2 regions of the Kribbella sp. CCNWLW201 genome follow, and region 1 is predicted to be linked to the other one. Evidence: riboswitches for the same ligand, from Rfam matches in the RefSeq annotation. Region 1 holds a riboswitch; the other holds the start of a gene.

The links. A riboswitch is a leader RNA that binds a small molecule or an ion and turns the genes downstream of it on or off. The one in region 1 is predicted to bind glycine.
Region 2: it holds a riboswitch for glycine, as region 1 does, so the genes downstream of both, gcvP (aminomethyl-transferring glycine dehydrogenase) here and V9K99_RS13330 (L-serine ammonia-lyase) in region 1, are expected to answer to the same signal.

The regions. Positions count from the first base shown of each region.
Region 1 covers NZ_JBBCBQ010000002.1:751,762-763,854, forward strand. Annotated here, with positions in the region: gene V9K99_RS13320 (hypothetical protein) at 274-906, opposite strand; gene V9K99_RS13325 (alpha/beta fold hydrolase) at 1,085-1,762, shown strand; gene V9K99_RS13330 (L-serine ammonia-lyase) at 1,749-3,122, opposite strand; glycine riboswitch at 3,202-3,294, opposite strand; gene V9K99_RS13335 (DUF3817 domain-containing protein) at 3,292-3,645, opposite strand; gene V9K99_RS13340 (alpha/beta hydrolase) at 3,772-5,247, shown strand; gene V9K99_RS13345 (hypothetical protein) at 5,307-5,534, opposite strand; gene V9K99_RS13350 (aminopeptidase P family protein) at 5,728-7,155, opposite strand; gene V9K99_RS13355 (GntR family transcriptional regulator) at 7,244-7,966, opposite strand; gene V9K99_RS13360 (NRAMP family divalent metal transporter) at 8,132-9,460, shown strand; gene V9K99_RS13365 (LamB/YcsF family protein) at 9,502-10,254, shown strand; gene V9K99_RS13370 (5-oxoprolinase subunit B family protein) at 10,254-10,862, shown strand; gene V9K99_RS13375 (biotin-dependent carboxyltransferase family protein) at 10,859-11,698, shown strand; gene V9K99_RS13380 (serine hydrolase domain-containing protein) at 11,864-12,093, shown strand, end outside.
Region 2 covers NZ_JBBCBQ010000003.1:545,257-557,349, reverse strand. Annotated here, with positions in the region: gene V9K99_RS18065 (GNAT family N-acetyltransferase) at 51-659, opposite strand; gene V9K99_RS18060 (alpha/beta hydrolase) at 691-1,593, opposite strand; gene V9K99_RS18055 (VOC family protein) at 1,626-1,994, shown strand; gene V9K99_RS18050 (RNA polymerase sigma factor) at 1,991-3,169, opposite strand; gene V9K99_RS18045 (YciI family protein) at 3,169-3,537, opposite strand; gene V9K99_RS18040 (CDP-alcohol phosphatidyltransferase family protein) at 3,757-4,353, shown strand; gene V9K99_RS18035 (DUF881 domain-containing protein) at 4,433-5,218, shown strand; gene V9K99_RS18030 (small basic family protein) at 5,215-5,547, shown strand; gene V9K99_RS18025 (DUF881 domain-containing protein) at 5,549-6,592, shown strand; gene gcvH (glycine cleavage system protein GcvH) at 6,665-7,045, shown strand; gene V9K99_RS18015 (FHA domain-containing protein) at 7,225-7,749, shown strand; gene ftsR (transcriptional regulator FtsR) at 7,736-8,419, shown strand; gene V9K99_RS18005 (bifunctional nuclease family protein) at 8,564-9,058, shown strand; gene V9K99_RS18000 (MerR family transcriptional regulator) at 9,264-9,878, shown strand; glycine riboswitch at 10,007-10,096, shown strand; gene gcvP (aminomethyl-transferring glycine dehydrogenase) at 10,169-12,093, shown strand, end outside.

The DNA.
Region 1 (12,093 bases):
CGGTGGGTTGGCCACGCAGAATCCGGTGGGGAAACCCACACTCTGGTTGGCTAACCTCACCACATCGCCACTATCCCTACGGCGGCACCAGGACCGGGACAGCGCATGGCAGTCCCTGCTCCGGAGCGGTATCTCAGCTTCAGTGCAGTTCGACAGGAGGTGTACTCCCGGTGCCGGTTGCTCCCCGCCTGAACCGACTGGGAACCGGGCTCGATGACCGGACATCTCCTGTCGAAATGCAGACAAGCCAGCCCAACGCTGCTTGACGCCGCGCTAGAGGCCGATCTTGTCGAGGATGGTGTTGAGGATGCCGCCGAGGGTTGGGGGGTCGGGGTCTTCGGGGTCGTTCGGGGTGGGTGGTGGGTTGGTGGGGGTGGTGGGGGGCGGGTTCGTGGTGGATGGGGGTTTGGTCGGCTGGGTGGTGGGGTCCGGGTCCGGGGCCGTGGTGGTGGGTTTGGGTGGGACCTTGGTGGCGGGTGGGAGGGTCGGCTCTTCGTGGTCGACCAGCTCGGGGACCGGTGCGGTGGTCGGGCACGGGGTGGACTGGCGGCCGTCGGTGGGCTGACCGGTCACCGGCGCGACTGTTGTTGCTGGGGGCAACGTTGTGGTCTGGCCCGGGGTCGGCGGCACCGGCGGGACCGGGGTCTCGCTGCTGCGCGGGACGGTCGGGCCGCCGGTCGGGGTCTGGCTGGGCTCGAGGCCGGCGACCGGGCTGGCCGGGTCCGGGCCGCCGCCGGGCAGCGGCAGGAACGAGGCGCCGATCCGGGGACCGCCGAGCAGCGCGATCAGGACCAGGACGGCGTACAGAAGCAGCAGCGCACCGGCCACGAGGGCGGCCTGACGCAGCCGCTGACGGTTCTGCCAGGGCGGGCGGCGGTCTGCCGCCGCGGCGGAGAACGGTTTCACAAGTCCCGCAGAGTATCGGCAATCCCAGCGCTTGAAACAGACCTTGGAAGAAATTCCACACTAGATCGCAACTATTCGCGAACTTCGTTCCAGTACGCATTCGTAGAATTGCGGTGAGTTAGCTGAGGGCGCGCCAATCGACCGGGCGGCAGGCCCATTCCTGTGTCAGCCTGCTCTCATGTCTTCACTGGTGCTGCTGCACGGACTCGGTGCCAACGGCCGGGTCTGGGACGCCTGGCCGCAACCGCGGTTCGCCCCCGATCTCCCTGGACACGGCTCAGCCTCCGCACTCACGTCGTACACCTTCGCCTCCATGGCGGCTGCCGTCGCCGAGACGCTTCCGGTACGACGTGAGGTCGTGATCGTCGGCCATTCACTCGGCGGCGTGATCGCGCTCGAGCTGGCCAGCGGCCGCTACGGCATCGAGGTCGACCGCGTGGTCGCGCTCGGCGTGAAGGTCACCTGGTCCGACGACGACCTGGGCCGGGCCGGCGCGTTGGCGCAGAAGCCGATCGCGTGGTTCGACGCCCGGGAGGACGCGGCCGCGCGGTTCCTCAAGGTCTCCGGCCTGCAAGGTCTCGTCGGCCCGGGCGATCCGGTGGTCGGCCACGGCCTGACCGAGACGGACGGTCGCTGGCGACTGGCCATGGACCCCGGCACCTTCGGCGTCGGCGCACCCGACATGGCGAAGCTCATCGCGGACAGCAAGGCCGAGGTCGTCCTCGCCCGCGGCGAACACGACCCGATGAACACCGACGAAGAACTACACTCCCTGCACGATCAGGTCGCCACGCTCGCGGGTCTTGGCCACAACGCCCACGTCGAGGATCCAGAAAGCGTCCTCAGCATTCGATGACGTTGACGGCGAGGCCGCCGCGGGAGGTCTCCTTGTACTTGATCTTCATGTCGGCGCCGGTCTCCCGCATCGTCTTGATCACCTTGTCGAGGGTGACGACGTGGACGCCGTCGCCGTGCATCGCCATCCGGGCCGCGTTGATCGCCTTCACCGACGCCATCGCGTTGCGTTCGATACACGGGATCTGGACCAGCCCGCCGACCGGGTCGCAGGTCAGGCCGAGGTTGTGCTCCATCGCGATCTCGGCCGCGTTCTCGACCTGGAGCGGCGTACCGCCGAGGACCTCGCACAGGCCGGCCGCGGCCATCGAGCAGGCCGAACCGACCTCGCCCTGACAGCCGACCTCGGCACCGGAGATCGACGCGTTCTCCTTGTACAGAACGCCGATCGCTCCGGCCGTCAGCAGGAACCGGACCACGCCGTCCTCGGTCGCCCCCGGCACGAACCGCCGGTAGTAGTGCAGCACAGCGGGAATGATGCCCGCGGCTCCGTTCGTCGGCGCGGTGACGATCCGGCCGCCGGACGCGTTCTGCTCGTTCACCGCCAGGGCGAACAGGTTGACCCAGTCCATCACCTTCAGCGGGTCGACCGACCACGGGTCACCGCTCAGCCGACGGTGCAACGCATGCGCCCGCCGCGGCACCTTGAGCCCGCCGGGCAGGATCCCCTCGGTCTCGCAGCCCTCCTGCACACAGTCCTGCATGACCTGCCAGATCCGCAGCAGCCCGTCGCGGATCTCGTCCTCGGTCCGCCAGGCCAGCTCGTTCGCGAGCATCACCTCGCTGATCGACAGCTGCGACTCGCGACACCGGTCGAGGAGCTCGGCACCCGTCGTGAACGGGTACTTCAACGGTGTCGTGTCCGGCACGATCCGGTCGCCGGCCGCCGCGTTCTCGTCGACCACGAACCCGCCGCCGACCGAGTAGTACGTCCGTTCCCGCAGTACGTCGCCATCCGCCGTACGGGCCGCGAACGTCATCCCGTTCGGGTGGTACGGCAAGGCCTTGCGCCGGTGCATCACCAGGTCGGTGTTCTCGTCGAAGGCGATCTCGTGCGTACCGGCCAGCAGCAGCCGGCCGCGCTCGCGGATCGTCTCGACCCGCGCGTCGACGGAATGCGTCACGACGGTCTCCGGGTCCTCCCCCTCGAGCCCGAGCAGGACCGCCTTGTTACTGCCGTGGCCGTGACCGGTCGCGCCGAGCGAGCCGAAGAGTTGCGCCTCGACCGTTGCCGTCCGGCCGAGCAGGCCGTCGGCGGCGAGGCCGAGTGCGAAGGTGCGGGCGGCGCGCATCGGTCCCACCGTGTGGGAGCTCGAGGGGCCGATCCCGATACTGAACAGGTCGAAGACGCTGATCGCCATCGTGTGGAGGTTCCTTCCGGTCACCGTTGACCGATTGGTGTCCTCCCCGCTCTGTCAGACGGATGTCCTCCAGAGATGCCTCGCCCGCGCGGTGAAGGTGCCTGAGAGATTCTTGGGGAGAGTTGCTCCTACGGCGCCCGGGTCGTGCCCGGGACTCTCCCGCACGGGTTCATGCGGCTGTTGAGTTGACTGACGTCGGTGACGGTACGGCGGCCCGGCCGTCGACGTCAATCCGGCCGGTGCGCTGCGCCCAGATCTCGAAGAACCAGGTGAACAGCGGCGGAACACTGGCGGCCAGCGCGGCCAGCGTCACCGGCCAGGACCAGCGCAACGGCCCGCGGACCACCAGCACGGTGAGCACGTAGGCGATGAAGATGCCGCCGTGGATCGGGCCGAAGATCTTGACCCCGATCTCGTTGTCGGACAGCACGTACTTGAACAACATGCCGATCAGCAATCCGGTCCAGGAGACCGCCTCGGCGATCGCCACCCACCGGAACCACACCGCGTACTTGGTAGTCATCAGCGACCGACCCTAACAAGTCCCCCAAGCGCCACCCGGGGTCGGCCGGGGGCTCGTCCCCGATGTGGTCGAGCAAGCGGTTGCCGAAGGATCGAGGGAGTTTCCGCAGACAGGAGATCCCCTGAGATGAAGTTCAGACAACGCGTCCTCGCCGGCGGGGTGGCGGTGGGCGTGGCCGCCGCCGGACTCGTGACGCTGCCGGTGTCGGCGACCGAGACCGCGGCAAAGGTGCAGTGGTTCGATTGCAAGCCGGAGGGCAAGGACGACCCGAACGTCGTCAAGGGTTCGCAGTGCGCGACCCTCCAGGTACCGGTCGACTGGCGGGACCCGGACGGACCCACCTTCGGCCTCGCGATCGCCCGTCGTACGGCGAAGAACCCGAGCGACCGCGTCGGCGTGCTGATGTGGGGACCGGGTGGTCCCGGCGACTCCGGCGTCGACCGGGTCAAGACCGGGATGAGCCGGTTCAGCCAGACACTGCAGGACCGGTTCGACGTCGTCAGCTTCGACCCGCGCGGCATCGCCCGGAGCAACCCGGTGAAGTGCTCGGCCGCACTGCTGGCCAAGCAGCCGTCGCCGGTCCTGAAGAGCCAGGCCGACTTCGACGCGACGATCGCCTACAACCGCGAACTGGCCACGGACTGCCGCAAGAACACCGGACCGGTGTTCGACCACCTCGACACCTGGCAGACCGTGCGGGACGTGGACGCGATCCGGGCCGCGCTCGGGGAGTCGACGATCTCGTTCCACGGCAGCTCGTACGGGACAGTGCTCGGCGGCCAGTACGCCGAGACCTATCCGGACCGGGTCCGTGCGATGGTCCTGGAGAGCGTGGCCGACCACAGTGCCGCGTCGACCCGGTCGTTCATCGACGCCCAGGCGTCCGCGGCCCAGGACTCGTTCGACGAGTTCGTGAAATGGTGCGACGAGGCAACGAGCTGTTCACTGCACGGTCGCGACATCCACGCGCTGTGGGCGGACCTCCTCGCCCGGGCGGACCGCGGTGAGGTGCCCGATCCGCGGCAGCCGAACGTGCCGATCACGCCGTACTGGCTGAGCTTCTCCGTCTTCCGCACGCTCTACGGGCCGCAGTGGCCGGCACTGGCGGACACCTTGAAGAAGCTCGACACCAGCGCCCCGCCGACCGGGCAGCCGCCGGTCCCGACCGGCCTGGCCTCGAACACGCTTTCGGTGTTCTGCCAGGACTGGAACCTTCCGGTCCGCAACTACAAGGAGTACGCAGGCATGCTCGCCCGGCTGGCCCGGAACACCCCGGACATGCGCTACCCCGGTCAGCTGATCGCCATCTCGATGTGCCTGGGCATGCCGCCGGCGAACAACCCGCAGCACCGGCTGAAGGTCCGCGATCTCGATCAGCCGATCCTGCTGATCAACGCGATCCACGACCCGGCCACCGGCTACAACTGGGCGCGGAGTGTGGAACGCCAGCTCGGCAGACACGGCGTCCTGCTGACGTACGAAGGCTGGGGACACGGCAGCTACGACGGCGGGCCGTGCATGGAGAACGGCGTCGACGCCTACCTGGTCTCACTCGACGTGCCGAAGCGCGGAACGGCCTGTCCCGCCGTACCGCCAGTGTGAGAACCGCAGGGCAGGCGCCTCTCAACCGGGCGCCTGCCCTGGAGCCTCAGTCCGCGTACTCAGACCGGTACGCCGGTCACCTCGAGTACCCGGTTGAGTTGGTCGCCGCGGACCATCCGGCCCGACAGCAGTCGCAGTTCGGCGCAGGCGGTCTCGAGCGCCTGCAGCTGGGATCGGCAGTTGTCGACGTACCAGAACGGATCGTCGGGCTGCGGATCGTCGGCGTCGTCGATGTCGGCGTACCAGTGCCGGTCGCCGCAATGCACCACTCGCACTCGCAGGTTCATGCTCACTACCCCCGTGTCCCCAGGATCCTGGGGTCCCCCCGGGCCCCAGTCGGGGCCGGCTCGGCCCCGGCGTGTGGTCGCGGCCCCCCACCACCACACGCCGAGCCGAGTTCGACCCTCCCCCGCTCGCTACATCGGAGCCGACGGCGTCGGTGTTACAACTTGTGACTAAGAATTTTGGGTAGTTTCCCGGCTACCGTGCGCTGAGGTGGGATTGCGTCCACTGCTCCAGGCCGGCGGCGGTGATCGGCAGGTCCTCGGTGAGGATCTCGAGCCGGTCGGAGTGCACCACCACGTTGTCCTCGATCCGGATTCCGATCCCGCGCAGCTCCGGCGGAACGGTCTCGTCGTTCGGGTGGAAGTACAGCCCCGGCTCGACCGCCAGCGCCATGCCGGCCTCGATCTCACCGGCGAAGTATGCCTCCGGCCGGGACGCGTCGCAGTCGTGCACGTCCAGGCCGATGTAGTGCCCGGTGCCGCAGACGATGTACCGGCGGTGCTGCTGCCCGTCCGGCCCGAGCAGCTCGTCGAGCGAGACGTCGAGCAGTCCCCAGTCCCGCAGGCCCTCAGCCAGCGTGCGCAGGGCGGCGTACTGGAAGGCCCGGTACGGCGCTCCGACCTTGACCGCGTCGAGTGACGCCAGCTGTGCCTTGTGGACCAGGTCGTACACCTGCCGCTGGGCGTCGGTGAACTCGCCCGTGGCGGGGAAGGTCCGGGTGACGTCGGCGGTGTAGAGGGTCCGGGTCTCGACACCCGCGTCGAGCAGGATGACGTCGCCCTCGTTCACCGGCCCGTCGTTGCGGACCCAATGCAGCACCGGCGCGTGCTTGCCAGCAGCAACGATCGAGGCGTACCCGACGCCGTTGCCCGCAGTCCGCGCGCGCCGGTCGAAGGTGCCCTGCAGCCACCGCTCCCCGCCGCCGCGAATGGCCTCCGGCAGCTCACGCGCGACGTCACCGAACGCGAGCACACTGGCCGCGACGGCCTCACGCAGCTGGTCCAGCTCCCAGTCGTCCTTGATCCGGCGCAGCTCGGCCAGCGTCTGCCGCAGCGAGTTCCCGTCCGTCGGCGAGGTCCGGACCAGTGCGTCCAGCATCGGCTCGACGCCCGGGGTCGAGAGCATGAACGGTACGGCGCCGCGCACCGCGGCCGGTAGTTCCTCGATCGGGCGGCAGGCGATCTGCAACGCCTCCGACCAGTCCTTCAGCCCTGGCACCGGGCCGACCCACAGCTCGCCGTCGCGTGCGTTGGCGAAGAAGTCGGCCTCGTCCGGCCCGGCTGTCTCGCGCAGGTAGAGCGTCGCGTCCTCGTCCGCCGACAGCACCAGTACGGCGCCCTCCGCCTGGCATCCAGTGAGCCAGACGAAGTCGCTGTCGGCGCGGAATTGGTAGTCGGTGTCGTTCGACCGGACCGGCGCCCGGCCGGCCGCGACCGCGATCCGCCGCCCGGGCAGCGCCGCGGACAGCTTCCGCCGGTGCTCGGCCGCCGCCTCCGCCAGGCCCTCGGGCACTGTCACCGACCGGTCCACCGCTCCCCAGCCTTGCGAGATGAATTCCCGAAACCCTTTGGCATCGATCGGGCGGTAGGACTTCGGCGTCTCTTCGGTGCGGTCGTCGGTCATGTGCTGCGCTCCCCTTTACTGCTGACGGTTACAAGCCATCAACTCAGGTGAGAGCAGGGCCGCGCAAGCCCTTATCGAAAGTCGTGGATCACCTTGCGCGGAACGCGTCGAGCAGGCCCTGCTCGGAGTCGAGCAGGTACTGATGCAGGTCCGCCGCGGCCTGCTCGTACTTCCGTGCCTCGAGCAGCTCGAAGAGGCCGCGGTTGCGTGCGATGTACGGCTCGTGCAGCTCCTGTGGCGTCGCGATCACATGGAAGAGCAGCCGCAGCTCCGCCAGCAGCCGGCCGGTCATCGCGTCCATCCGCGCACTGTCGGCCAGACCGATCAGGTGCTGGTGGAAGCGCATGTTCGCCGTACCCACAGCCGCCCAGCGATCCGCGAGCGCGGCCGCCTCGGCCGCCTCGACATCGTCCTGCAGCGGCTCGAGCCGGCCGGCCGGCAACTCCGGATCACGCTCGGCCAGACCGCGTACGACGTCCACCTCGAGCACCCGGCGGAGCCGGTACAGGTCGACCACGTCGCGTTCGTCCAACTCGGGCACGAACACTCCGCGATGCAGCTTGTAGACCAGCAGCCCCTCGTGGGTGAGCAGCCGGAAGGCTTCACGCAGCGTGTTCCGGCTGACCTCCAGCACCTCGGTCAGCTCGATCTCCGAGAGCTGGGCACCCGGCGGCAGCGCACCCTCGGTGATGCTCCGGCGCAGGATGTCGGCCGCCCGCTCGGCGGAACTACTCCGGTCCAGCCGCGCGACATCGGCGGCGACAGTGCGCAACCACGCCTGCCGGCCCTCGTCGTCCTCACCCGTGCTCATCACCGCATCATCGCCCACCCGAGGCGTTCAGGGGAAGTTTAGTGGAACAAGACTCTTGCAGGATTGTTGAACAATCTCTACTCTCGTGTCATCAGTCGTCACTCACAGCCATGTCATCACTCACCGCCATGGAGCCCATCCCGACAGCAGCCAGGAGTCACCGCCATGTCCCTCCGCACCCCGAAGCCGAACAAGCCACCGGCCCGGCGACCCACGAGCAGGCCGGTCGCCCGCCGTACCAATCCTTATGCCCGCCGCCTCACCCCCGCGGCCGGGCGGAAGACGCCGGACAGCGCGATGAAGGCCGGGACCCGGTCGACGCTGATCGGCGCCGTGTTCCTGATGGCGACCTCCGCGATCGGGCCTGGGTTCATCACCCAGACCACGCTGTTCACGGTGTCCCTCGGGGCGGCGTTCGCGTTCGCCGTGGTCGCCTCGGTGCTGGTCGATCTCGCGGTGCAACTGAACGTGTGGCGGGTGATCGGCGTCTCCGGGCGCCGGGCACAGGAGTTGGGCAACCTGGTCGCGCCGAGGCTCGGTACGGCGATGGCTGCGTTGCTGTTCGCCGGCGGGCTGGTGTTCACGGTCGGCAACGTGTCCGGCACTGGGCTGGGCACGAACGCGATGGTCGGTCTCGATCCCCGACTCGGCGGCGCACTCTCCGCCGTGGTTGCCATCGGCATCTTCTTGGCCAAGCGGGCCGGGCTGGCGCTCAACCGTGCCGTGGTCGTGCTCGGCACGGTGATGATCGTGCTTGTCGGCTGGTTCGCGGTCACCTCCGGTCCACCGGTCGGCCGGGCGCTGCGGAACGTCGTACTGCCGGAGCAGGCCGACTTCCTCGTCATCACCACGCTGATCGGCGGCACGATCGGCGGGTACGTCATGTACGCCGGTGCGCACCGGCTGCTCGATTCGGGGGTGAGCGGGCCGCAGTACGTCCGGCAGATCAGCCGGGCCTCGGTCGCCGGCATCCTGATCACCGGACTGCTGCGCGCCGTACTGTTCCTCGCGATCCTCGGCGTCGTCGCGGGCGGCGCGACCCTCGACAAGGCGAACCCGACCGCGTCGGCGTTCCAGCACGCGGCGGGCGAGGTCGGACTGCGGGCGTTCGGGGTGCTGTTGTGGGCGGCCGCGATCGCGTGTGTGATCGGGGCGGCGTACACGACCGTCACCTTCGTCACCTCGCGGACGACGACCTCGGACGGCACCAGGACCGCTCTCGTGGTGCTGTTCATCGCGGTCAGCACGGTGATCTATCTGTCCGTCGGTACGGCGCCCGCGAAGCTGCTCGTGTTCGCGGGAGCTTTCAACGGATTGCTGCTACCGCTCGGAATCGGGGTACTGCTCTGGGTGGCATGGCAGCGGGCCGACCTGCTGCGCGGCTACCGCTATCCCCGGCCGCTGCTCATCCTCGGCGGCGCGGCCTGGTTGCTCACCGTCTATCTGGCCGTCCGTTCGATCAAGCCCGTGTTCTCATTGTTCGGTGTCTCGTGATCACCACCGCTCACGAGGCACATTAAGTTGTAGGAGTGTTCATGGACCTCAACGCGGATCTGGGCGAGGGTTTCGGCGCTTACCCGATGGGTGACGACGAAGCGTTGCTCGAGGTCGTCACGAGCGCGAACATCGCCTGCGGATTCCACGCCGGCGAGCCCTCGATCATGCGCCGGGTCACCAGCTGGGCCGTCGAGCGCCGAGTCGCGATCGGCGCGCATGTCGGGTACGACGACAAGGCCGGTTTCGGCCGCCGGTTCGTCGACATCGAGCCGGCCGCGCTCCGTGACGAGATCGTCTACCAGATCGGCGCACTGGACGCGTTCGCCCGGATCGCGGGCGACCGGGTCCGCTACGTGAAACCGCACGGCGCGCTCTACAACACGATCGGGCATCACGAGGAGCAGGCCGCGGCCGTGGTCGGCGCCATCGTCGAGTACGACCGCTCGCTGCCGGTGCTGGGCCTGCCCGGTTCGGCCTGGCTCCGGCTCGCGGCCGAGGCCGGGCTGGCGGTGATCCACGAAGCCTTCGCGGACCGTGCCTACACCCCGGCCGGCACGCTGGTTTCCAGGAGCGAGCAGGGCTCCGTCCTGCACGACGCTGACCAGATCGCGGCCCGGTGTGCGGCGATGGCGACCGGTGCGCCGATCCAGGACCATCAAGGTGGCGACCTCACCCTCGACCCGCACTCGATCTGCGTGCACGGCGACACCCCGGGGGCGGTCGAGATCGCCCGCCGGGTGCGGGCGGCACTGGAGGAGGCGGGCGTCGTGCTGACCCCGTTCAGCCGCTGATGCGCATCCTGCCGTCCGGCGACCGGGCAGTCCTGATCGAACTGGACGACCTCGACGAGGTGATCGGCTACTACGCCGCGATCACCGCTGATCCGCCGGCCGATGTCGTCGACGTCGTGCCCGCTGCCCGGACCGTGCTGGTGAAGGTCGACCGCCCGGAGCTCGACCGCCTGGTCCGCGCGCTGCGCGCGATCCGGCCGGTCGACAGCCGGCGGGAGGCCGGCGACCTGATCGAGATCCCGGTGGTCTACGACGGCGCGGATCTCGAGGACGTGGCCGCTCATCTGGGCTGCAGCCCGGCTGACGTGATCGAACGGCATACCCGTGAGGAGTGGACCGTGGCCTTCTGCGGCTTCGCACCGGGTTTCGGCTACCTGACCGGTCAGGGCGACTGGGACGTGCCCCGCCGCAACTCGCCACGGACGAAGGTTCCGGTCGGGTCGGTGGCACTGGCTGGTGAGTTCAGCGGTGTCTACCCGCACGAGTCACCGGGCGGCTGGCAGTTGATCGGCCGGACCGAGGTGCGGATCTTCGATCACCGGCGTGAACCGGCCGCGCACTTCCACCCGGGCCGCCGGGTCCGGTTCGTCGACGCGGGTCGTGGATGAACAGCCTCACCATCCTCGAATCTGGGCCTTTGGCAACAATCCAGGACGGCGGCCGGATCGGTCAGGCGTCCCTCGGCATCCCCGGGTCCGGCGCGTGCGACCGTACGTCGTACGCGCTGGCCAACCGTCTGGTCGGCAACCGTCCTGGTGCCGCGGCGATCGAGGTGACCTTCGGCGGCCTCGTCCTGCACGCCGACACCGACCTGGTCATCGCCATCACCGGCGCGCCCTGCGCCGGTGTCCCGCTCAACGCACCGGCTTTCTTGAAGGCCGGTCAGGTACTGCGATTCGGACCGCCACGGACCGGGCTCCGGACGTACGTCGCCGTCCGCGGCGGTCTCGCTGTCCCCGCCGTACTCGGATCGCGCTCGACCGATCTCCTGTCCGGACTCGGTCCGGACCCGTTGAGCTCGGGTCAGACTGTGCCGGTCGGGTGCGAGTACGGGCCGATGCCCGGTGTCGACCTCGCTCCCGTCGCCGATCCGCCTGGCGGTGAGGTCGTCGTACGCGTGACTCCTGGACCGCGGCGGGACTGGTTCACGGATGCCGGGTGGGAGTCGTTCACCAGCCAGTCGTACGTCGTCAGCAGCAACAGCAACCGGGTCGGAGTCCGGCTGGAAGGCGAGCCGCTCGAGCGCGCCCGCGAAGGCGAACTCGCCAGCGAAGGCATGGCCCTGGGCGCCATCCAGATCCCACCCTCCGGCCTCCCCGTCATCTTCCTGGCCGACCACCCCGTCACCGGCGGCTACCCAGTCATCGCTTACGTCACCACCCCCACCCTCCCCACCTGCGCCCAACTCCGCCCCGGCCAACCCCTCCGCTTCACCAGCAGCTGACCGAGGCGCCCCACGACGCGTGCTCGCCACGACCCGTTGCTCGCGTACTGTCGCCCGCTGGCTACTTCCTCGTCGGGTGTCATCGGTCGTGTCAGGGCGGCGCCAGGTTGGTGTCAGAGCGGTTGGCGACGGTAGGGGCCTCGAACAGTGCATACAGGGAGATAGATGATGCGAACTGATAAGAGCGGCTTCTCGGCAGCGGGGATGCGCAGGCTGCAGGACGTGCTGGCGCGGCATGTCGAGTCCGGGAAGGTCCCCGGGCTCGTCGCCTTGGTCAGCCGGGGCGAGGAGACGCACGTCGAGGCGATCGGGACGATGCGCCATGACGGTGGCGCGCCGATGAGCCGGGACACGATCTTCCGGATGGCCTCGACGTCCAAGCCGGTCGCGATCGC
Region 2 (12,093 bases), on a different contig from region 1:
CCTAAAGACACGCCGACCCCAGGCCGAGGTTCCAACGAAGCTCGCAGCTGCTAGAAGTCGATGCGCATGACGGTGCGGCGGACGGTGGGGCGGGTGAGCTGTTGGAAGCCGGCTTCTTCGAAGGCTTGGTGGGGGCCTACGTGGAGTTCGCCCCAGGTGATCTGTTTGCCTGCTTGGGTGACCATCGGGTAGGCCTCGAGGGCGCGGGCGCCGCGGGTGCGGGCGTGGTCGATGGTGGCGCGGGCGAGCAGATAGGTGAGGCCGCGGCCGCGAAAGCCCTTGCGTACGACCATGCAGGTGACCGACCAGACGCCGTCGTCGTCCTTGTCCTCGGATCGGTCCGTCCACGGGATGCGGGAGGTGCGGAGTTTCGGGTACGCCGTCCGTGGCTCGACCGCGACCCAGCCGGCTGGTTCGCCGTCGACGTACCCGACCAAGCCGCTCGTCGTCGGCGCGCCGGGGTCGCCGCAGGCGGTCTGGTCCTGGAGCATCGCGGTGCGTTCCTCCAGGGTGGAGTCGCGCCAGATCCAGCCGCGGATCTTGAACCGCTGGCATTGGCACTGCCCCGCGTCGGCGGTCCCGAAGATCGCCTGGAGGTCCGCCCAGGACGCCTCGTTCGCGGGTACGGCGGTCAACTGCTCCGCCTCGATCGGTCTCATGATCGGCAGGTTAGCCCTGATTCCGGACGCTCTACTTCCGGAACAGCACCTCCGAGAGCCGATCAGCGAAGTCCGCCGGGAACCCGTGTGCCACACCCGGCAACCACTCCACCGACACCCCGAACCCGCGCAATTGCTCACCGGCCTCCTCCACGACCTCTCGCAGATCGTCGTCGGTCCCCATCAACACGACCGCCGGCTGCAGTACACCGTGTGCCTCTGCCGGCAGTTGGCGCAGTGCCGGAGCCAGTACGACGACACCGGCAACGGACCGGGGTTGGGCGGTGAGAGCCCAGTCGAGGGCGACCCGACCACCTGCGGAGAAGCCTGCGGCGATGAGAGGCACGGACCGCAGTTCTGTTGGTAGGTGAGTGAGTGCCCGGGCGACGTCGTCACGAGACCGCTCTGGGTCGGGCCAGGTCCGGTACCTAGGTGACATGAGTTGAGACGACTCCACACAGAGCAGCGCGTACCCGAGCGACGTCACACTCGCCCAGTCGCGTGCTGCATGCGTAGCCCGCTGCCCGGCTCCATGGAGAGCGACCACCACGCCCCGCACCTCACCGGTCGGCAGTTGAAGGACAGGCTCCGCAGTCTCTGAACGTGAAGCTGCACGGCCCGCGCGAGAGGAGTCCAGGAGGTCGGCGAAGCCCGGAAGGCTCTGCAGGCTGGCCAGGTCGTCGTCCTCGGTGAGCAGGGTGTCGTCCCACCAGGCACCAGTGGTGGCGGCGGACTGGAGCGCGGCCAGGGCCTGGTCCGGCTGACCGAGTACGGCGAGGAGGCAGGCGCGAGTGTGAGTCAGTTCGGCCAGCCAGGGGAGGAGGGAGTCGTCACTTTGGTCCAGTACGGCGAGGGCCTCCTCGTAAGCACCCTGCTCGTACAAGGACGTGACGCGGTCGGACAGGGCGTCGTACTCGGTCTCAGCAATTTCCACCGGGTTAGCGTAGGGGCATGCACAGGAGTCGAGTGTCCACATTTCTGATTGACGTACGGCGGGACGAGGTCGACAACGCGGTCGGATTCTGGGCGAGTGCGCTGGGCGTGAAGACGTCCACGCCGCCGGGGGAGCCGCAGTTCACCACGCTCCACGACGCGGTGCCGGGATACGCGACAGCAGTGCAGTCGGTGGACGACGAGCCGCGCTACCACCTGGACATCGAGACCGACGACGTCGACGCCGAGGTCGCGCGGCTGGTCGGGCTCGGTGCGGTCGAGGAGTCGAGCTGGCAGGGCTGTCACACCCTCCGGGCACCAGGCGGCCACCTCCTGTGCGTCATCCCGGTGCACAGCACCCCGGAGTACTTCGCCGCCAACGCAACCACCTGGGAAGGCTAGAGAGCGTCGGCGCGGGACTGTAGGTAGCGCTGTTCGGGGATGCTGTCGGTGCGGCGAGCGGCCTGCTGGTAGGCAGCGCGGGCGGCGTCGAGGTCGCCGGAAAGCTCCAGAAGATGGGCACGTACGGCGGCCAGCCGGTGATGGTCCTTCAACGCCGGATCGATGTCGTCGAGGAGAGCTAGACCGCGTGCGGGTCCGTGGACCATGGCGACGGCGACGATGCGGTTGAGGGTGACCATCGGCCCGGGCGCAGTCGACTCGAGGAGTTCGTACAGCATCAGGATCTGCCGCCAGTCGGTGTCCTCGGCCTGCCCGGCCTCATCGTGTACGGCGGCGATCGCGGCCTGCAACTGATACGGCCCGATCGGTGCCGTGCGCAACGTCGCCGCGATCAACTCGGTGCCCTCGGCAATCGCCTCGGCATCCCACAACGACCGGTCCTGCTCGGGTAACGGCACCAGCGCGCCGTCGGCCGTCGTACGAGCGGGCCGTCGCGCGTCCGTGAGCAGCATCAAGGCCAGCAGCCCGGCGACCTCGCCGTCGGCCGGCAACTGCGCGCGCAACTGCCGGGTCAACCGGATCGCCTCTGCGCTCAGCTCGACCCGATGCAGTGACGAACCCGACGACGCGGTGTACCCCTCGTTGAAGATCAGATACAGCACATGCAGAACCGCGGCCAGCCGCGACGGCAGCTCCGCGTCCGGCGGCATCGCGAAGCGGGCACCGTGCAGCTTCGCCTTCGCCCGGCTGATCCGCTGCCCGATCGTTGCCTCCGGCACCAGAAACGCCCGGGCGATCTCACCGGTGGTCAGCCCGCCGACCGCCCGCAGGGTCAGCGCGACCTGTGACTGCGGCGTCAGCGCCGGATGACAGCACAGCATCAGCAAGGTCAGCGAATCGTCGACCGACGACGGCTCCGGCGCAGGCTCAGCGGCGACCGCCGACTCCCGCCGTACCCGGGCCGCCTCACTCCGCAGTACCTCGATCCGCCGCCGCGACGCGACCGTGATCAGCCAGCTGCGCGGATTGTCCGGTACGCCGTCCGCCGGCCACTGCTGCGCCGCCGCCAGCAGAGCCTCCTGTACGGCGTCCTCGCACGCGTCGAAATCGCCGTACCGCCGGACCAGCGGACCGAGCACCTGCGGAGCGAGCTCGCGGAGCAGCTCCTCGACCATCACATCAGCGCACCGAGGTCCCGGACCGGACGGATCTCGACGATGCTGAACGGCGCCTCCGGGATCTGCGGAACGATCTCGACCGCGCGCTCCATGCTCTCGCAGTCGAGCAGGTAGAACCCGGCCAGCTGCTCCTTCACCTCGGCGAACGGCCCGTCGGTCGTCAGCACCCGGCCGTCCCGGATCCGCACCTGCTTGGTTGCCTCCGGATCGTCGAGCGACTCCGACGCGACCAGCTCGCCCCGGGCGGCCAGGGCCTCGTGCAGCGCCGTGTAGCCGGCCATCCCCTCCCGCTTCTGCTCCTCGCTCAGCGAGTCCCAGACCTTGCGGGACTCCGGATTGCCGTAGATCAGTACCAGGAACTTCACCAGCACTCCTCCCGTTCTGGTCAGCGTAAAGCAGCTCAAGGATCACCCTTGGATATCGATCGGGTCACCGGTTCATCGCGGGCATAGCGGGAACCGGCCAGGGGCGTTCTGGTATCAGGGGAAGACCGGGGCATGCCCCGGTGTGGCCGGGCGTAAACCTGTCGGCAGCCCCAAGTACAGTTGCGGTCGGGTATCCAGGGTGAGAGAGGGAGGGGTCGCGTGCCGGACTTGGAAGTGTCCGACCGGGTACTGACAATCCCGAACGCGCTCAGCTTCCTCCGGTTGCTGGGGGTGCCGCTCTTCCTGTGGCTGATTCTCGGTCCGCAGGAGGACGGCTGGGCGATCCTGGTGCTGGCCATCTCCGGGTTCACCGACTGGGCCGACGGCCAGATCGCCCGCCGGATGAACCAGACCACCCGGCTCGGCCAGATGCTCGACCCGGTCGCGGACCGGCTCTACATCTTCGCCACCGTGCTCGGCCTGGCGTTGCGCGACATCATCCCCTGGTGGCTCGCGATCGCGCTGCCGTTGCGCGACCTGCTGCTGACCTTCACGCTGCCCGCGCTGCACCGCCGCGGCTTCAACGCGCTGCCGGTGCACTTCCTCGGCAAGTCGGCCACCTTCTGCCTGCTGTACGCGTTCCCGCTGCTCCTGCTCGGTGACGGCGACAGCACTCTCAACCTGCTCGCGCGGGTGTTCGGCTGGGCGTTCGCGATCTGGGGGACCGGGCTGTACTACTGGGCCGGCGCCCTCTACTTCGCCCAGTTGCGCCACCTCGTCCAGACGGTGAAACCGATCAACGACCCGGCCGGGTAGACCCGTGACTCAGTCTGCGCCCCCGAAGTCTGGGCCCTCGACGGAAGGCCCACCCAAGCCGCGCCGTGTCGACGCGTCGATGTCGCTGCTGAACAACCTGATGGCCCACCCGCTCGACGAGGGGTACGCCGTCGCCGCCCGGACGCGGCCGAAGCAGGACAAGCCGGCCCGCAGGCGGCACCGGGTGATGCTGGTGGCGGCGACCCTCGTGCTCGGCTTCCTGCTCGCCGTCGCGGCCTCGCAGAACTATCGCAGCGCACCCGAGGCGGAGAAGCAGCGCAAAGAGCTGATCACCCGCATCAACCAGGCCGACACCCGGCTGAGCACCATGCGCACCCAGCAGACCCAACTAGCAGACGAGGTACGGCGCTTGCAGGCCAGCGGACTGAGCAACACCAGCTCGGGTGCCGCGCTGCAGCAGCAGTTGGACGCCCTGGAACTGCAGACCGGCGCCATCGCCGTCACCGGACCCGGGATCAAGGCCGTGGTCGACGACGCGAAGGACGCCGACAAGGAAGGGCGCCTGCTCGACGTCGACCTGCAGCAGCTGGTCAACGGCCTGTGGACGGCCGGCGCGGAGGCGATCTCGGTGAACGGCCACCGGCTCACCTCGATGACCGCGATCCGCGGCGCCGGCAGTGCGATCACGGTCGACTACAGCTCGCTCACGCCGCCGTACACGGTGCACGCGATCGGGGACACCGCGACGATGCCGGCCCGGTTCGCACAGAGCTCGGGCGGTCAGTGGGTGCAGTACCTGGTCAGCAACTTCGGTGTCCGGATGACGATCACGACGGAGGAATCCTTGCTGGTGCCCGCCGATGCGACCATCGCGTTGCGTTACGCAAAGGTCGGTCCAAGATGATCGCCGTACTCGGACTGGTGATCGGTGTCGTGATCGGCCTGCTGGTCGCACCCGACGTGCCGGAGTGGGCCCAGCCGTACCTGCCGATCGCGGTGGTGGCGGCGCTGGACGCGGTGTTCGGGGCGTTGCGCGCGTTCCTGGACGGGATCTTCGACGACAAGGTGTTCGTCGTCTCGTTCATCTCCAACGTGCTGATTGCGGCGCTGATCGTCTACCTGGGCGACCAGCTCGGCGTCGGCTCCCAGCTGTCCACCGGCGTCGTCGTCGTCCTGGGCATCCGGATCTTCACCAACATGGCCGCCATCCGCCGGCACGTCTTCAGGGCCTGACATGAGCGACGACAAACCCGACGACCCCGGTACGACGCCCGGCCCCGAGCCGACCGCGTCACCCGGCCCGAAACCGGCCGCGACACCTGACCCGAAACCGGCCGCGACACCTGACCCGAAACCGGCCGCGTCACGCGCCCCCGAGCCGGCCGAGACGCCCGACGCCAAGCCGGCCGCGACGCCGGGGTCGAAGCCGGCCGCGACGCCTGAGCCCAAGCCGGCCGCGACGCCGGCGGCGGCCGGGGCGGAGCGGGTCGAGGCGCAGCTTCCGGCCGAGCCGACGCCGATGCCGCAGCCGAAGAAGACGCGGTCGCCGAACCTGGCGCTGCGCCGGCTCAAGGCCGGGTTCAAACCGTCCCGCGGCCAGGCGATCGTGGCCGTCGTACTCGCACTGGTCGCCTGTATGGCGGTCGTCCAGGTCCGGGTCAACCGGGCCGACGACGGCTACCAGAACGCCCGCCGCGAGGACCTGATCGCGATCCTCGACGGCCTCGGCCAGAACACCCGCCGGCTGGAGAGCGAGATCACCGAGCTGGAGGAGCGGAAGAACTCGCTGTCGTCCAGCGCGGACAAGGCACAGACCGCCCGCGAGCAGGCCGAGGCGCAGGTCCGGGTGCTCGGCATCCTGGCCGGCACCCTGCCCGCGCAGGGACCGGGGGTGCGGATCACGCTGAACGACCCGGAGAGCAAGATGACGTCGAGCAACCTGCTGGACGCGATCGAGGAGCTGCGCGACGCCGGTGCCGAGGCGATCCAGGTCAACGGTTCGGTCCGGGTGGTGGCCAGTACCGACTTCGTCGACGACGCCCCCGGGATCCGGATCGACGGTCAGAAGCTCAACTCGCCGTACGTGATCGAGGCGATCGGGGAGTCGCACAACCTGGCCGAGGCGGCCAACTTCCCCGGCGGCCTGGTCAGCGAGGTGACCGGCCCTCAGGTGGGTGGAACCGCCGAGGTGAACGAGCTCGAGCAGGTCCAGATCACCGCCTTGCACGCGCCCGAGGAGCATCGTTACGCTCGCCCGGCGCCCAGCCCGACCAAGTAACCCCAGCCAGACCCGAGTAACACAAGCTGTGCCCCGACCAACTAGCTGTGCTTTGAGCGAAAGAGGACGAAGGTGTACCCCGAAGACCTGAAGTACACGGCCGAGCACGAGTGGGTGAAGGCCGGCGACGGCCCGGTGCGGGTCGGCATCACCGACTTCGCGCAGGACGCGCTCGGCGACATCGTGTACGTGCAACTGCCCGAGGTCGGCAGCAAAGTGCGGGCCGGCGACGCCTGCGGCGAACTGGAGTCGACCAAGAGCGTGAGCGACCTGTTCGCGCCGGTGAACGGCACCGTGACCGCGGTGAACGAGTCGCTCGCCGACCAGCCGGACCTGGTCAACACCGACCCGTACGGCGAGGGCTGGCTGCTCGACATCGACGTCGAGGACGCCGAGGAGGTCGAGGCGCTGATGGACGCCGAGACCTACCAGGGCCAGCTCGACCAGAGCTGACCCGCACCGGGCCTGCCGGGCCTGCGGCACCGACCGTAACCGGGTTGGCCGCAACTGATAGGTTGGCCGGACCTCAACCGCTGGTAGAGGGTTGAGGTCTGCGGTTCTGAGTCCACACTTGTTCACACGGGGTCTATCAAAAACGTCGCCGGACCGCCGGCGATCGGGAGGATCACAGCATGCCGTTCTGCAACCAGTGCGGGCACGAGAACTCCGAGGGCAGCCGGTTCTGCTCGCAGTGCGGAGCGATGCTCCCTGGCGCGGACCGCCCGGCGGCGACCCCGGCGACGCCCGGTGTCACCGACACCGCGATGCTCACCCCGATCGGCGTCGAGCCGGAGCCGGAGCGCACCGGTGAGCCGCTCTCGGCCGACGACGAGGCCGCGGTCGGCGCACTGCCGGCCGGATCCGCCCTGCTGATCGTCCAGCGCGGCCCGAACGCGGGCAGCCGGTTCCTGCTCGACGTCGACGTGGTCACCGCCGGTCGCCACCCGGACAGCGACATCTTCCTCGACGACGTGACCGTGTCCCGCCGGCACGCGGAGTTCCGCCGGGACGCGTACGGCGTCAAGGTGCGCGACGTGGGCAGCCTGAACGGCACCTACGTGAACCGCGACCGGATCGACGAGGTCCAGCTGAGCAACGGCGACGAGGTCCAGATCGGCAAGTACCGCCTCGTGTACTACGCCAGTGGCCAAGCCTGAGCCCTCCGTCGAAGGCCGCGGCATCGGCGAGGTGCTGCAGCTCCTGCAGGCCGAGTTCACCGACGTCACCATCTCCAAGATCCGGTTCCTCGAGGCCGAGGGACTGGTGGCGCCGGCCCGGACCGCGTCGGGCTACCGCAAGTTCAGTGCCGCCGACGTCGAGCGGCTGCGGTACGTGCTGACCGCGCAACGTGACCAGTACCTGCCGCTGAAGATCATCAAGGAACACCTGGCCGCGATGGACCGCGGCCTGCGCCCGTCGGCCGGCGGCCCGCCGGTGGCCCCGAGTTCGTTGCCGGAGCCACCCGGTCTGCCGGTCGCCGAGGACTTCGGTGCCTACGGCACCCGGCTCGAGCTGACCCGGGACGAGCTGCGGGCCGCGGCGGACATCCCGGCCGAGTTGCTCGACCAGGTGGAGAACCACGGGCTGGTGGTGGCCCGTGGCAACCACTACGACGGGGACGCGCTGCTGGTCGCGAAGCTGGCCGGCGAGTTCGCCCGGTACGGCATCGAGCCACGCCACCTGCGCCCCTTCCGTACGGCGGCCGACCGCGAGGCCGGCCTGATCGAGCAGGTCACCGGCCCCCGCCGTACCGAACAGACCGAGGAACTCGCCGCCCTCGCCGTCCGCCTGCACGCCGCCCTGGTCCGCTCCCGCCTACCTCGCTAACCCCCGATCCGAAGGGATAACCCCCCGGGTCGGGGGTTGCCCCCTCGGATTCTGAGTGGGCAACCCCCGATCTGAGGGGGCAACCATGAGGTGGGGCGCACCCGCGGGCCTGCCCGGGGCCGGCCTGCGGAGTAGGCTGAAGGGGTGCGCGAAGTCGACGTGGTCGGAGTCCGGGTTGAGATGCCCTCGAGTCAGCCGATCGTGCTGCTCCGGGAGGTCGGCGGCGAGCGGTATCTGCCGATCTGGATCGGCGCGGCCGAGGCGAGTGCGATCGCTTTCGCCCAGCAGGGGATGGAGCCGCCCAGGCCGCTGACACACGACCTGTTCGCCGAGACCATCCGCGTGCTCGGGCACACGCTCAGCCAGGTCCGGATCGTGAACCTGACCAACGGGGTGTTCGAGGCGATCCTGGTGTTCGACGACAAGACCGAGATCTCCGCGCGGCCGTCGGACTCGATCGCGCTGGCGCTGCGCACCGGGACCCCGGTGTTCTGCACCGAGGAGATCCTGGCCGAGGCCGGCATCCCGGTCCCGGACAGCGAGACGGCCGAAACCGACGAGGTGGAGGAGGAAGAAGAGGTCGAGCGGTTCCGCGAGTTCCTCGACCAGGTGACTCCGGAAGACTTCGACAAGAGCTGACGCCCGGACCTCGCGCCCGGGCAGATTTGAACGGTCTGGTACAAGGCACGGCAGGTAACGATTGAGGTCGGGATTGCGACACGCTCTCGGGTGAGGGCTGTGATCGTTGACCCTCCCTGATCGGCGGCTTACCTTGAAGGAGTTGTGGGGTGTTGTCACTCCACGGATGTGACCCGTTCCAGTCGGTACCCAGGGAGGCTCAGGCGTGACACGCACCGGCGACACGGATCTGACGGCGCAGTCGACGTCCGAAGCGCACGCCGAGGCGGCCGCTACCGCCGGCGTCCAGGGCCTGCTTTTCGACGACGACCTGCGGCCGATGCCGGAGGACGTCGGGTTCCGCGGTCCGACGGCATGTGCCGCGGCCGGGATCACCTACCGTCAGCTCGACTACTGGGCCCGGACCGGCCTGGTCTCCCCGTCCGTCCGCCCGGCGACCGGGTCGGGGACGCAACGGTTGTACGGCTTCCGCGATGTTCTGTTGCTGAAAGTGATCAAGCGGCTGCTCGACGCCGGGATCTCGCTGCAGCAGATCCGGACCGCGATCGCTCATCTGAGCAAGCGCGGCATCGACGACCTGACCCAGATCACCTTGATGAGCGACGGCGCCTCGGTCTACATGTGCACCTCGCCGGACGAGGTGATCGACCTGCTGGCCGGCGGCCAGGGCGTGTTCGGCATCGCTCTCGGCGGCGTCTGGCGCGAGGTCGAGGGCTCCCTGTCCGAGCTCCCCACCGAGCGCGCCGACGGTCACGACGACGGCGACCACCACGCGAACGACGAGCTCGCCGCGCGCCGTCGCGCCCGGATGACCGGCTGACACCCACGCATCACACTGTGCGCCCACTCACCGCCGAATCAGTGCGCGGTGTGTGGGCGACTTTGTTGCTGCCCCCGAGCCTGCTGCCCGAACTGTTCGAGGATTCCTGGTAGCCTCGGGACAGCCGTACACAGCACTCGGGAGAGACCCGTTTGACCGGGCGCCGAAGGGGCAATTCCTCCCCGGAACCTCTCAGGCCCATGGACCGAGTGCCACAGGCGACTCTGGAGCGTGCGCTGCGTGACAGAGGGGGAGGCGACCGGTAGCACTGTCAGCAACGGAGCCTCTCGATGACCACCGAACCGCAAATCTCCGCCACGTTCGCCGACCGACACATCGGGCCGCGCCCGGACGAGGTCGCGCGAATGGTCCAGCTACTCGGGTACGACGACGTCGACGCGCTGGTGGATGCCGCCGTCCCCGCGTCGATCCGGTCCGCCGAGGCGCTCCGGCTGCCCGACCCGGCCTCCGAGGTGGACGCGCTGCACGAGCTCCGCCAGCTCGCCGCCCGCAACGACGTCGCCACCTCGATGATCGGCCAGGGGTACTACGGCACCTTCACCCCGTCCGTCATCGTTCGCCGCCTGGTCGAGAACCCGGCCTGGTACACGGCCTACACGCCATACCAGCCGGAGATCTCTCAGGGCCGGCTCGAGGCGTTGCTGAACTTCCAGACCGTCGTCTCCGACCTGACCGGCCTGCCGACCGCCAACGCGTCGCTGCTCGACGAGGGCACCGCGGCCGCCGAGGCGATGACGCTGGCCCACCGGTCGAACAAGAAGAGCAAGTCGGACCGGTTCCTGGTCGACGCGGACTGCTTCGCCCAGACCATCGCGGTGGTCCAGACCAGGGCCGAGGCACTCGGTATCGAGGTCGTGGTCGCCGACACCACCGACGGTCTGCCCGAGGGCGACTTCTTCGGCTTCCTGGTGCAGTACCCGGGCTCCGGTGGCGTGGTCCGCGACCTCGAGCCGCTGATCGCCGCCGCGCACGAGCGCGACACCCTGGTCGCGGTCGCGTCGGACCTGCTCGCGCTGACGTTGCTCGAGGCACCGGGTGAGGCCGGTGCCGACATCGTCATCGGGTCGTCGCAGCGCTTCGGCGTACCGCTGTTCTACGGCGGTCCGCACGCCGGCTTCATGTCCGTCCGCACCGGCCTCGAGCGGTCGTTGCCGGGTCGCCTCGTCGGTGTCTCGGTGGATGCCGACGGCTCCCCGGCGTACCGGCTGGCGCTGCAGACCCGCGAGCAGCACATCCGGCGCGAGAAGGCGACCTCCAACATCTGTACGGCGCAGGTCCTGCTCGCCGTGGTCGCGTCGATGTACGCCGTCTACCACGGACCGGACGGACTGAAGGCGATCGCCGAACGCGTCCACGACTACGCCGGCAAGCTGGCCGCCTCTCTGCGTGACGGTGGCGTCGAGGTTGTCCACGACAACTTCTTCGACACCGTGCTCGCCCGCATCCCGGGTCGTGCCGCGGACGTCGTCGACGCCGCCCGGCAGAACGGCGTCTGGCTCCGCCTCGTCGACGCGGACCACGTCGGCATCTCCTGCGACGAGAAGACCGACGCCCACGCCCTCCGCTCGGTCTGCGACGCCTTCGACCTCCGGTACGACGGTTCAATCGGTACGACGGCATTGCCCGAGGCGGTCCGTCGTACGTCGGACTACCTGACTCACCCGGTGTTCAACACGCACCGGTCGGAGACCGCGATGCTGCGGTACCTGCGCAAGCTGTCCGACAAGGACTACGCGCTGGACCGCGGCATGATCCCGCTCGGCTCCTGCACGATGAAGCTGAACGCGACCACCGAGATGGAGCCGGTCACCTGGCCGGAGTTCGCCGACCTGCACCCGTTCGCGCCGATCGAGGACGCGGCCGGATACGTGAAGCTGATCGGTCAGCTGGAGCGCTGGCTGGCCGAGGTGACCGGGTACGCGAAGGTGTCGATCCAGCCGAACGCCGGCTCGCAGGGTGAGCTGGCCGGCCTGCTCGCGATCCGGGGCTACCACCGGGCCCAGGGCGACGAGGACCGCAACGTCTGCCTGATCCCGGCCAGTGCGCACGGCACCAACGCCGCCTCCGCGGTGATGGCCGGGATGAAGGTTGTCGTTGTCAAGGGCAACGACGACGGCACGATCGACCTGGACGACCTGCGCGCGAAGGCGTCCGAGCACGCCGCCAAGCTGGCCGCGATCATGATCACCTACCC